Regions from separate parts of the Paenibacillus sp. FSL H7-0323 genome, predicted to be linked through region 1. Evidence: riboswitches for the same ligand, from Rfam matches in the RefSeq annotation. Region 1 holds a riboswitch; each other region holds the start of a gene.
What was found. Region 1 has a riboswitch for cyclic di-AMP ahead of MHH89_RS07795 (APC family permease). Riboswitches for the same ligand answer to the same signal wherever they lie in the genome.
Positions count from the first base shown of each region.

Region 2: it holds a riboswitch for cyclic di-AMP, as region 1 does, so the genes downstream of both, MHH89_RS24730 (hypothetical protein) here and MHH89_RS07795 (APC family permease) in region 1, are expected to answer to the same signal.
Region 3: it holds a riboswitch for cyclic di-AMP, as region 1 does, so the genes downstream of both, MHH89_RS17660 (alpha/beta fold hydrolase) here and MHH89_RS07795 (APC family permease) in region 1, are expected to answer to the same signal.

Region 1 is NZ_JBBODB010000001.1:1,701,521-1,704,798, reverse strand. It holds gene MHH89_RS07805 (DsbA family protein) at 1-524, shown strand, start outside; gene MHH89_RS07800 (disulfide oxidoreductase) at 521-985, shown strand; cyclic di-AMP (ydaO/yuaA leader) riboswitch at 1,180-1,339, shown strand; gene MHH89_RS07795 (APC family permease) at 1,464-3,278, shown strand, end outside.
Region 2 is NZ_JBBODB010000001.1:5,489,009-5,492,286, forward strand. It holds gene MHH89_RS24720 (hypothetical protein) at 1-103, opposite strand, end outside; gene MHH89_RS24725 (hypothetical protein) at 118-672, opposite strand; cyclic di-AMP (ydaO/yuaA leader) riboswitch at 741-905, opposite strand; cyclic di-AMP (ydaO/yuaA leader) riboswitch at 1,325-1,514, shown strand; gene MHH89_RS24730 (hypothetical protein) at 1,765-2,181, shown strand; gene kdpF (K(+)-transporting ATPase subunit F) at 2,308-2,385, shown strand; gene kdpA (potassium-transporting ATPase subunit KdpA) at 2,398-3,278, shown strand, end outside.
Region 3 is NZ_JBBODB010000001.1:3,899,535-3,902,812, forward strand. It holds gene selD (selenide, water dikinase SelD) at 1-144, opposite strand, end outside; gene MHH89_RS17655 (hypothetical protein) at 291-446, opposite strand; gene MHH89_RS17660 (alpha/beta fold hydrolase) at 737-1,546, opposite strand; cyclic di-AMP (ydaO/yuaA leader) riboswitch at 1,652-1,838, opposite strand; partial or broken gene MHH89_RS17665 (glyoxalase) at 2,085-2,195, shown strand; gene MHH89_RS17670 (hypothetical protein) at 2,273-2,446, opposite strand; gene MHH89_RS17675 (Nif3-like dinuclear metal center hexameric protein) at 2,531-3,278, opposite strand, start outside.

The DNA of each region.
Region 1 (3,278 bases):
GTAATGAGGATGCACCTGTTAAGCTTGTTGAATTTGGTGATTTCAAATGTCCAGCTTGTTCCCAATTTGCTGGCTCCATGAAACCGAAAATTGTTCAAGATTTTGTCAACGAGGGAAAAGCAGCTCTTTACTTTGTAAATATGGCTTTCGTTGGTCCTGACTCTGAGACAGCTTCACTAGCTGCATTGTCTGTATACCATCAGAATAAGGATGAATTCTGGAAGTTCTATGATGCTGTGTATGCGCAGCAAGGGGATGAGAGCGTGGAATGGGCCACTGAGGATTTCTTGGTAAGCCTTGCTGAAAAAGAGAAATTAGCGATCGATTATGATCTGTTGCGTAAAGACATCCAAGAGAAAACTTATGCAGATGAGCTGAAGAAAGACATTCAGTTGGCAACTGACGCAGGCGTGACAACTACGCCTTCGCTCTACATTAATGGAGTGAAAACGGCTGAACCTTTCGATATTGAAGCGATTACATCTGAAATTAACACCGCCGCAAAAGCAGTGGAGGCAAAGTGACAAAATTCCTATCTTTTTGCAAGCGTAACTGCCTCTATCTGGCCTGGTTCGTCTCTTTGGTTGCTGTAGCTGGTAGCTTGTATTTAAGTGAAGTCTTGAAGTATGAACCTTGTAAGCTTTGCTGGTTTCAGCGGATTTTTATGTATCCGCAGTTATTTTTATTGGGAATTGCCACTTTCCGTGGAGATAAGCGCATCATTCCTTATGTGCTTCCATTAAGTTTGATTGGTGGCAGTATCTCAATCTATCATTATGCGGAACAGAAGATTCCAGCGTTAAGTAAAGTTCTACCTTGTACAGTTGGTGTTCCTTGTAATAAAGATTACTTGAACTACTTCGGATTTATAACGATTCCTTTGTTAGCTTTAATAGCGTTTGCTCTAATAAGTCTCCTTCTTTGGTATGGACGTAGGGAAGAAGAAGTGATTGAAGTAGATGCTGAGGAGAGCTTAGGATTTTAGTTTTTACTTTGGAAGGTACAAAAAAGCTGAAAAGGTATTAAAATCACGGGCTAGAGGGATAATTGAAGATAATGAAAGAGAGCATCCAATAAGACGCTATATTTGAGCTTATTGGATGTTTTTTCATTCTTTTTTCATTTTTTTCAACGCTTTACTGTAGGCACTTTGTAGACTAATATTAGACCTTGTGAGAAGTTGAATATGCGCTGAATTTTCTTAGGAAAAACGGGGGAACCAAACTTGGCATTCATGCCAATGGGGTGAATCGGAACCGGGTCGAACAGACCTCTACCGTAGGGCTATAACCACAGCCCGAATCCGCCAGCTAACCTCGTAAGCAAGGTGGGAAAATGACCATGCATAAGCATGCGGATCATTTCCGTATGCTTATTTTTGTGTCTGCATTTATGAAATCCACCGATGAAAACAGCGCACGGAAATTCCGTTTCAGCTCCCAAAGAAAGGAACTGTATCCACCATGGTAAGCAAGGTAAAACGACTATTGATCGGACGTCCGATGAAGTCGAATGAACTCGATCATGAAAAGTTATCCAAGGTTAAAGCACTGGCTGTTCTGTCTTCTGATGCGCTCTCGTCTGTAGCCTACGGAACGGAACAAATTCTGATTGTACTAGTGGCTGCCGGGTTTACTGCCATCTGGTATTCCCTGCCAATTGCATTAGCCGTATTGGGCCTGCTGGCCATCCTGATTTTATCCTATCGGCAGACGATTTTTGCTTATCCGCAAGGAGGCGGAGCTTATATCGTAGCCAAGAGTAATCTTGGTATTCCGACAGGGCTGCTCGCTGGGGGTTCATTATTGGTGGATTACATTCTTACCGTAGCGGTTAGTGCCTCGGCAGGGACGGATGCGATCACATCGGCTTTTCCAAGTCTTCATAATCATACTGTTCTCATCGCTGTATCTGTTATCGTTTTATTAACAATCATTAATCTTCGCGGAGTGACTGAATCGGCTTCATTTATCGCAATTCCAGTGTATTTGTTTGTGGTTTCGATTGTTGTTCTGATTATCTCCGGTATCGTTAAATATGCAATGGGTGGCGCGCATGCGAATGTTCCTGAAATAGGCAGCGCCGTATCTAATGTAAGTTTGTTTCTACTATTAAAAGCGTTTAGCTCTGGTTGTTCAGCCCTAACGGGGGTTGAGGCCGTATCTAATGCGATCCCAAACTTTAAAGCACCCGCTGAGAAGAATGCAGCCAAGACGCTAATGATCATGGGACTTATCCTTGGCTTTATGTTTACCGGAATCACTGTGCTGGCGTATTGGTATGGGATTGTGCCAGATGAAAAGGCTACGGTTGTCTCTCAGATCGCTGAATCGACCTTTGGCCGTGGCGGATTGTACTTTTTCATTCAAGGGATTACAGCAGTGATTTTGTTCTTGGCAGCTAATACAGCATATTCAGCGTTTCCGCTGCTTGCCTTTATGTTTGCAAAAGATAAATATCTGCCACATGCATTTATGGTCCGTGGTGACCGCCTTGGCTTCTCAAACGGCATTATTTTTCTAGGAGTTATGTCTATCATACTTGTGACTGCATTCCATGGGAATACGGAAGGTTTGATTCCACTATATGCGGTAGGCGTGTTCATTCCTTTTACCTTATCCCAACTGGGGATGATGGTGCATTGGATCAAAACAAGACCCGCTGGATGGGTGAAAAGATTTGTAGTAAATACCATCGGTATGCTGACTACATTGACGATTACGCTTATATTTATCATTACTAAATTCTCGAGTGTATGGATGGCATTCATTTTCTTACCTGCTGTAATGTTCGTGTTCCACCGTATTCATAAGCACTATTTGAACACTGCGGATCAACTGCGTATATGTCCGGCTACGGATAAACCTGTAATTAAAGGAAGTACTGTAGTTGTTCCTGTTGCAGGGGTTACACGTGCTGTATTACATTCCATCAGCTATGCGAAGTCTCTAACAGATAATGTTGTTGCTGTGTATGTAGGCTTTGATGAAGAAGACATTCATAAGATGGAGCAACGGTGGGAGGAATGGAATCCAGGTGTACGCCTGATTGTACTTCGTTCCAGATATCGTAGTATCATTCGTCCGTTAGTGAAGTTTATCGATACGGTAGAGTGGAAGACCGCTGCGACGGATCACATCACGATTCTGATTCCACAGTTTATTACCAAACATTGGTGGCAAGCCGTGCTTCATAATCAGACCAGCTTTTTAATCCGCTCGTATCTAATGAATCAAAAGGACGTTGTAGTAGCGACTGTCCCGTATCATTTAAATAAA
Region 2 (3,278 bases), 3.8 Mb from region 1:
GAATACCATAACGGCAGCCTTCAGCCCCTTCCATTCCATAGTGAATAGGCTCGGGTTCATCCAATACAAATACTTCAATGCGGGATAGTCTGCGCTGGTCCATAGTAGGGTTCCTCCTTAGATTTCCAAAAGCTTTAAGTCAACATGATGAGTGACACTAGCCTTTTCTACACAAGCGAGCATCTCCATTTTATTCTCACAGACTGCGGTATGCTCTAGCCATAGTCGGAACTTCTCTTTTCGTATAACAGATAGATGTAAGGGAAAGGTGCTGCGGGATCTCAAGACATACCAACCGGCGCTTACATCTTTCCAAGGCTCCTTGAAGGCTGTAAACCACGGGAGCTTTTGGTGTGATGACCAATCCTGCTGCTGCTGTTGTTCTCGAATTTTTTTATATATCTCATATACAATCTTAGAGTCTAAACAGTCTTTACAAGAAGAAGGTGTGCTGAACTGGCGAAGGGCTTGGATCTGGTTCTGGCCAAATGCATAGCCTACAATGTACCTGTGATTATGTTCTTCGAACCACAAGGCCCCGAAACAAACGTAATTTAGACTTATCGGCTCAAGCAGCCCTTGATGTATCCCTAAATAATAGTGCTTCAAAACATTCACCCCATCCAGCGTGCTATCACCTAATAAGCTTAGGTAACGCAAAAACCGCAGCAAGAGGAGGACCTCTGCTGCGGTTTTGGATTACAGGCAGATATACCTGGGCCAAAGCGTGGCGGATCAAGGGTCTCTCTCTTTACGCTTACGAGGTTAGCTGTCGGATTCGGACGGTGAGAGTCGCCCTACCTATTGAGACTTATGCAGTCTCCTTTGGATTCACCCCAAGTAGGCCAGGTGGCCTGATGGTTCCCCCGTTCCCTGCGAATGCAGGAACTCAGCGTTGATTGTTTTTCATGAATTAGATTCAACCCGAATCATACTCTTTTCAAGATTTTCTGTAAAAAACGGAAAATGTTCTTTTAGAGCAATTTTAACCATATCCTGCCGACTACGACTGAAAAACGAGGTAAATAGGTATTTATGGCGTGTTATCGCGCCTCTTTCTCGCTCAGCCTCAGCTTCTTGCGTTTCTACCTATAATGGGAATTTGCAGTATTTTCGCTCTAAAAAGGTGAATAAAATCACATGGGTTATAGATAGCGATTAAACGCTCCAAACTCGAGTAAACAAGAGATATAGAGAGATTAGATATCAAGTAAGCGCTATCTAATGGGAAAATAGTTTTTAATTTGCATTATTTTGGCATCATTCAGGTTTTACAAGTCTTCGTGCATAAGAGTATGATTACTCCTGTTTCAACGACAATCGAATATTTGATCCGCTTAATTTCCGGTAAGGAAAGCGGGGGAACCAACAATCGGCAGCCGATGTGAGAGTCGGAAGCCGATTATGGGGTGAATCCTGTAGAGGGTGCGAGTGAGCTCGCATCTATACAGGTAGGGCGACTCTCACCGCCCGAATCCGACAGCTAACCTCGTAAGCGTATGGAGAGAGGATGAGTGCAATGTGACCGCTAGCGAGCCACAGAGGAGATCCTTTGTGGCTTTTTGCTGTGCTCTTAGAAGCAAAGCATTTATGGAGGCCTCCCCTAAGAGGTCGCTAAATTCATCATTAGCGGTATTTGTAAGGCAGCGTCTAATGACGTGACACAACCGAGCTTTAGGTTGTGCCCGAAAATGACGATAGGTCAACATCCTTTCGGAGATTTTCGTTGCCTCCTTGTTGTAAATGAGCAGGAGGAGAAAAAAGATGACGGATCAGAATGAATATGTGCTTGTATGTGCGCCTACAAAGGCGGGAGAACATTTCATTAAACTTCTGAAGTTCAGGGGTATTAAGATGGCGGGATTAACCAACAATGTGGCTGAGAAAGCTTTACTTGAGGAGCTCGGGATTGAGCAGGTTATTCTAGTGGATACCCGCCATCAGAACACTTGGTTTCGCCCATCGTTCCCGGTAGGCAGGGTATATCTGTTTGAGAGCAGCTTTCCGCTTTGCTGCCGCTATATTCAGATGTGCCGTACCTGGACGACACAGCCGATTTTTGTGATTACAAGTTCAATAAATCCTAGATTGGTCTATAAAAGACTTGGTGCGAGCTATGTAATCTATTCCCATAGTGGTGATGCTGATTTTCTAATCGATAGATCACCTCATCAAGGATAATGGAAGGAGTGCGGAAGATATGATGGATCTGTATATGGTGGCTTCGTTAGCTGTAATTTACGGGTTATTTTATGGTTTTATGCGCTGGTGCGCAGGTGTAGTTGAGGATACGGGGAGGGATAAGCTGTGATTCTAGTAATCGCTGTTACCCTACTGTTGTTTATATATCTGGTTTACGCGTTGATTCATCCTGAGAAATTTTAAGGAGGGGCATTCATGGGCATTTTGCAAATAGTCGTCGTAATTGTAATTCTCATCTTGCTGGTCAAGCCGATGGGAACGTATTTATATCATGTATTTTCTAACGAACCGAATCGTACGGATCGCTGGTTTGCAGGCACAGAGAAAGGTATTTATAAGCTGATCGGCCTGAAAAAACGGGACGGAATGTCCTGGAAGAAGTATGCACTCAGCTTTGTTTTAACTAATATCGTACTGGTTGCTTTCAGTTATATTTTTCTAAGATTACAGCGGGGATTGCCGCTGAACCCGAATGGAATTGCCGATATGGAACAGACGCTTTCATTCAATACGGTGATCAGCTTTATGACCAATACGAACCTGCAGCATTATAGCGGGGAGACGGGACTATCGTATTTTTCACAAATGGCAGTCATCACGATGATGATGTTCACGTCTGCAGCGAGCGGATTTTCTGTTGCGGTTGCTTTTGTCAGAGGGATTACAGGACAGAAATCAGTCGGGAACTTTTTCGAGGACTTCGTAAAAGCACATATTCGTGTATTCATTCCATTAGCTCTGCTAGTTTCATTGGTGCTGGTAGGATTGCATGTGCCACAAACGCTCAAGCCATCGCTTGAGGTCACTACACTTGAAGGGCAGACGCAACAAATCGCTATCGGTCCAGTCGCTTCTTTGGAATCAATTAAACACTTAGGTACGAATGGTGGCGGCTTCTTCGGAGCCAATTCAGCACATCCTTTTGAGAACCCTAATCCACTTACGAACGTTCTGGAGATTCTCTCTATGTGGATGCTGCCAGCCTCTTTGCCATATATGTACGGATTGTTCGCTAAGAACAAACGTCAGGGCTGGGTGATTTTCACAGCAATGATGACCTTGTTCGTATTACTGCT
Region 3 (3,278 bases), 2.2 Mb from region 1:
ATCAAGACCTACAAGTAGATCCGGGTTAGGAACAGTTGGTGGCAGACTACGAATAACCTGCATGAGATCGGCGGGACCGATTTTGCAGCCGCAGCCCCCTTTTGAAGATAATGAAGTCAGTTTTATAGTTTCAGCTTGAGACATCATGACTCAGCTCCTTTAGTATGAATTATCTTAATCTTACACGAGTAGATCGCATTGTACAAAATGCAAGAGTAGCAGATGCGTTGCTTACTACGCCTCCTTCTATAACTATTTAGAGTCTATTGTTCTTTCCCACGTCTGGTGAGCTATATTTGGTGCTGTGGTAGGGTAGGGACATTAAGTGGCGTTCTAGGTACAATATGCTTGTAAATGTTCAACATCCATCGGTTAGTAAAATAACCAAAGGCTGGCTCATTCGTAGATTTCACTACGGATAAGCCAGCCTTTAATTGGATGTCCATTATATTAGGGAAATCCTCCCTAATGTTCATCGATAATCGCTTTAAAATGAGGTTTTTAGGAAATTCCTCCCTAAAAATTCATGCAAATACCCATTTATGGCTAAAAACATCCTATTATTAGGGAGGATTTCCCTAATCTACGTTCTAGGAGCCATAATCTCCTTCATTTTAGGGAGAATTCCCCTAAAGTTCTTCCCAGAAAGACGACCCATAGCCAGCTCATTCCGCCCTGGCTATGGGACGCCTATTTTCTCACTTAAACGCTTCGCTTGTGAAGGTCTCCCTATAGATCAGCTAATCTGCTGACTGCCCTGCTGCTTCTCTAAGAAACGCTGAAGAATCGCATTGAATTGCTCCGGCTGGCACAGATTACTTGGATCTAATGCGTTCGGAATAATCGCCAACTGCGCCTGCGGCAGCTGAGACACCATTTCCTTCATACAATTCACTCCAAATTCATTAAAGTCCCCCACAATACATAATGCAGGACGTTTAAAAGCCTTTAAACATCTGGTGTAATCAACATGGCTCGTAGCCAGCCTTTGCCGATATAACTCCCGGGGGCGTTTGTCCAGCAGTCCTCTTCTAATCTCATTGTAGGCCAGACTCCAGCGCTCTCGGTACATCATCCGAATCGAAGGCAACACCAGCTCGCTTGGGAGATAATACATTAGTAAACTGCAATATGCTGCCATAGTTTGTATTTTCCCTACTATTGTTGATCCGTGAGTCCTACAAAAGCTATCCGCGACCACAATTGCTTTTACACGCTCAGGATATTGTTTGGCAATATGCTGAACGACTAAGCCACCATAGGCGATTCCTACAAAAACTGCTTCACGGATACCTAGGTCATTCAACAGCATAATCAGATCCAGACATTGCGTCTCAATAATCTCATGTGGGGCCTCCAGCAGTTTACCAGACTTGCCATTCCCCCGTAAATCGCACAAAATCACTTTATATTTATCGGAAAAATACTCCAGCTGTGGTTTGAACATACTGTGTGTTAATCCATGTCCATGGATAAACACAACCGGAGTGCCAGTTCCATTGATTTCATAATAGAGCGAAGTTCCGTTCAGTTTAGCGATAGGCAAAGGTAACACCTCTTTCATAATAAATTCTACGACTATATCTGCTTAAAAACGCAGCAAAAAACCACAGAGGGATTCTCTGTGGCTATTCATCACTAAACACGCCATTCATCCTCTCTCCATACGCTTACGAGGTTAGCTGTCGGATTCGGGCAGTGAGAGTTGCCCTACCTGCAGGGATGCATATTATGCACCCGGAACAGGATTCACCCCATAACCAGTGCCGACTCTCACATCGGCTGCCAGTTGTTGGTTCCCCCGCTTTCCAGAAACGGAAATTAAGCGGATTGCTTATGTAATTGTAAATTTAAGATAATTCTCAGTTCTGAGATGAATCATACTCTTGTAAGGTTTTCTTGTAAAGGAGGGCTCTGGTCAAAATAATGTTGAAAGCAATGCTTTTCATTTCATATTAAGCATACTCTTCATTTTCTCTTTCTTTTGCTCTTGTTTACTCGTTTTCTTTAGAAAAACAGCTCTGAAGCAAGCGAAAAAGGGGGTGATTCACCAGTACTTTCCTATTTAATAAGAAACGACAATCTTCAATACCACTATTGGGCCAGTTTCTGTACCTTGGGGTGTTCGTCGTTTCTATGTCCCCGATCCGTTTGGCAAGCTTGTTAATATTATTTCACATGAACAGCACGAATGATTTCATAAAAAAGAAAAAAGCTAAGCAGAATCAGAGATCTCCCCCTGTCCACTTAGCTTCCTTTTACAATACTATGGCTACAAAAGATCGGCGTTTTTCAATGCATGCTCCCAGCTTGGAAAAAAGAACAGCGCACTTCTCATAAGCTCTGGGTCGCTTTGCTTTACTTGTTTTTTACTGATTGAGCTTCCGTCGCTTTGCAGCTTTTTGATCCGACTTAATACTTCATCAGCCTCCAAAGGAATTTCCATTGAAACACTCCTTTCTCAGTGACCTGTTTCCCTTCATTTTCTCCATAATATGTTTATTTATTCCGTACTCTTAATTTCCCCAGATTAAACCATCTGATAGATGGGTTGTTCAGCAATGAACCGGGTAGGAAGCATGGGATATTTGTCTGCTAAGATTTCAGCTAAATATTTCATCCCCGGCGCTTCACTCTCCGCATGACCTAACATGATGAGCGCTTTAGATCTGCCTTGGTGCCCTGCATCCCGCACATATTCCGGAGTCTCCCACTCTGGTCCTTCTCCAGCAATAATTAAATCAAGATTGTGATCATTAAAAAGTGGAATAGCCATCGTCCCGCCCCCTCTGTAACCTACTAATATCCCTATGCGTTTGCAGGACAGAGACAGGTCACCAGCAGCGCGTACATAAGAGATCCCTAGCTTACTTTTAATATACTGAGCAGCTTCCAGTACAGTCATGGCAGGAATAGTGAGAATCGTAGCAGCCGCTTGCTGCTCTTCCACATAGTCTGACCAATCCAGCTCTCGCAGCAAACCCATCATAATCCCATCCGGCTCTTGCCGATGCCAATAATCATGATAACGAAAAATAGCTATTGGGGATCGTTCGATCAGACTTTTTTTCGCATGATAAACCGGATCACCTTCTAACCACTCGCTCGCCGCATGATGGCTATAAAATACACCTTCATGCGTGATCAGCAAATTGGTTCCTAACGCTATTGCTTGCTCCACAATATTTTGTGTGGCAGAAAAGGCCGTAATAATCCCTGTGACTTCAGTTTCCGGTTCCCCTGGGTTCAGAATATCCACAGTCCCTTCTACCTGTTCC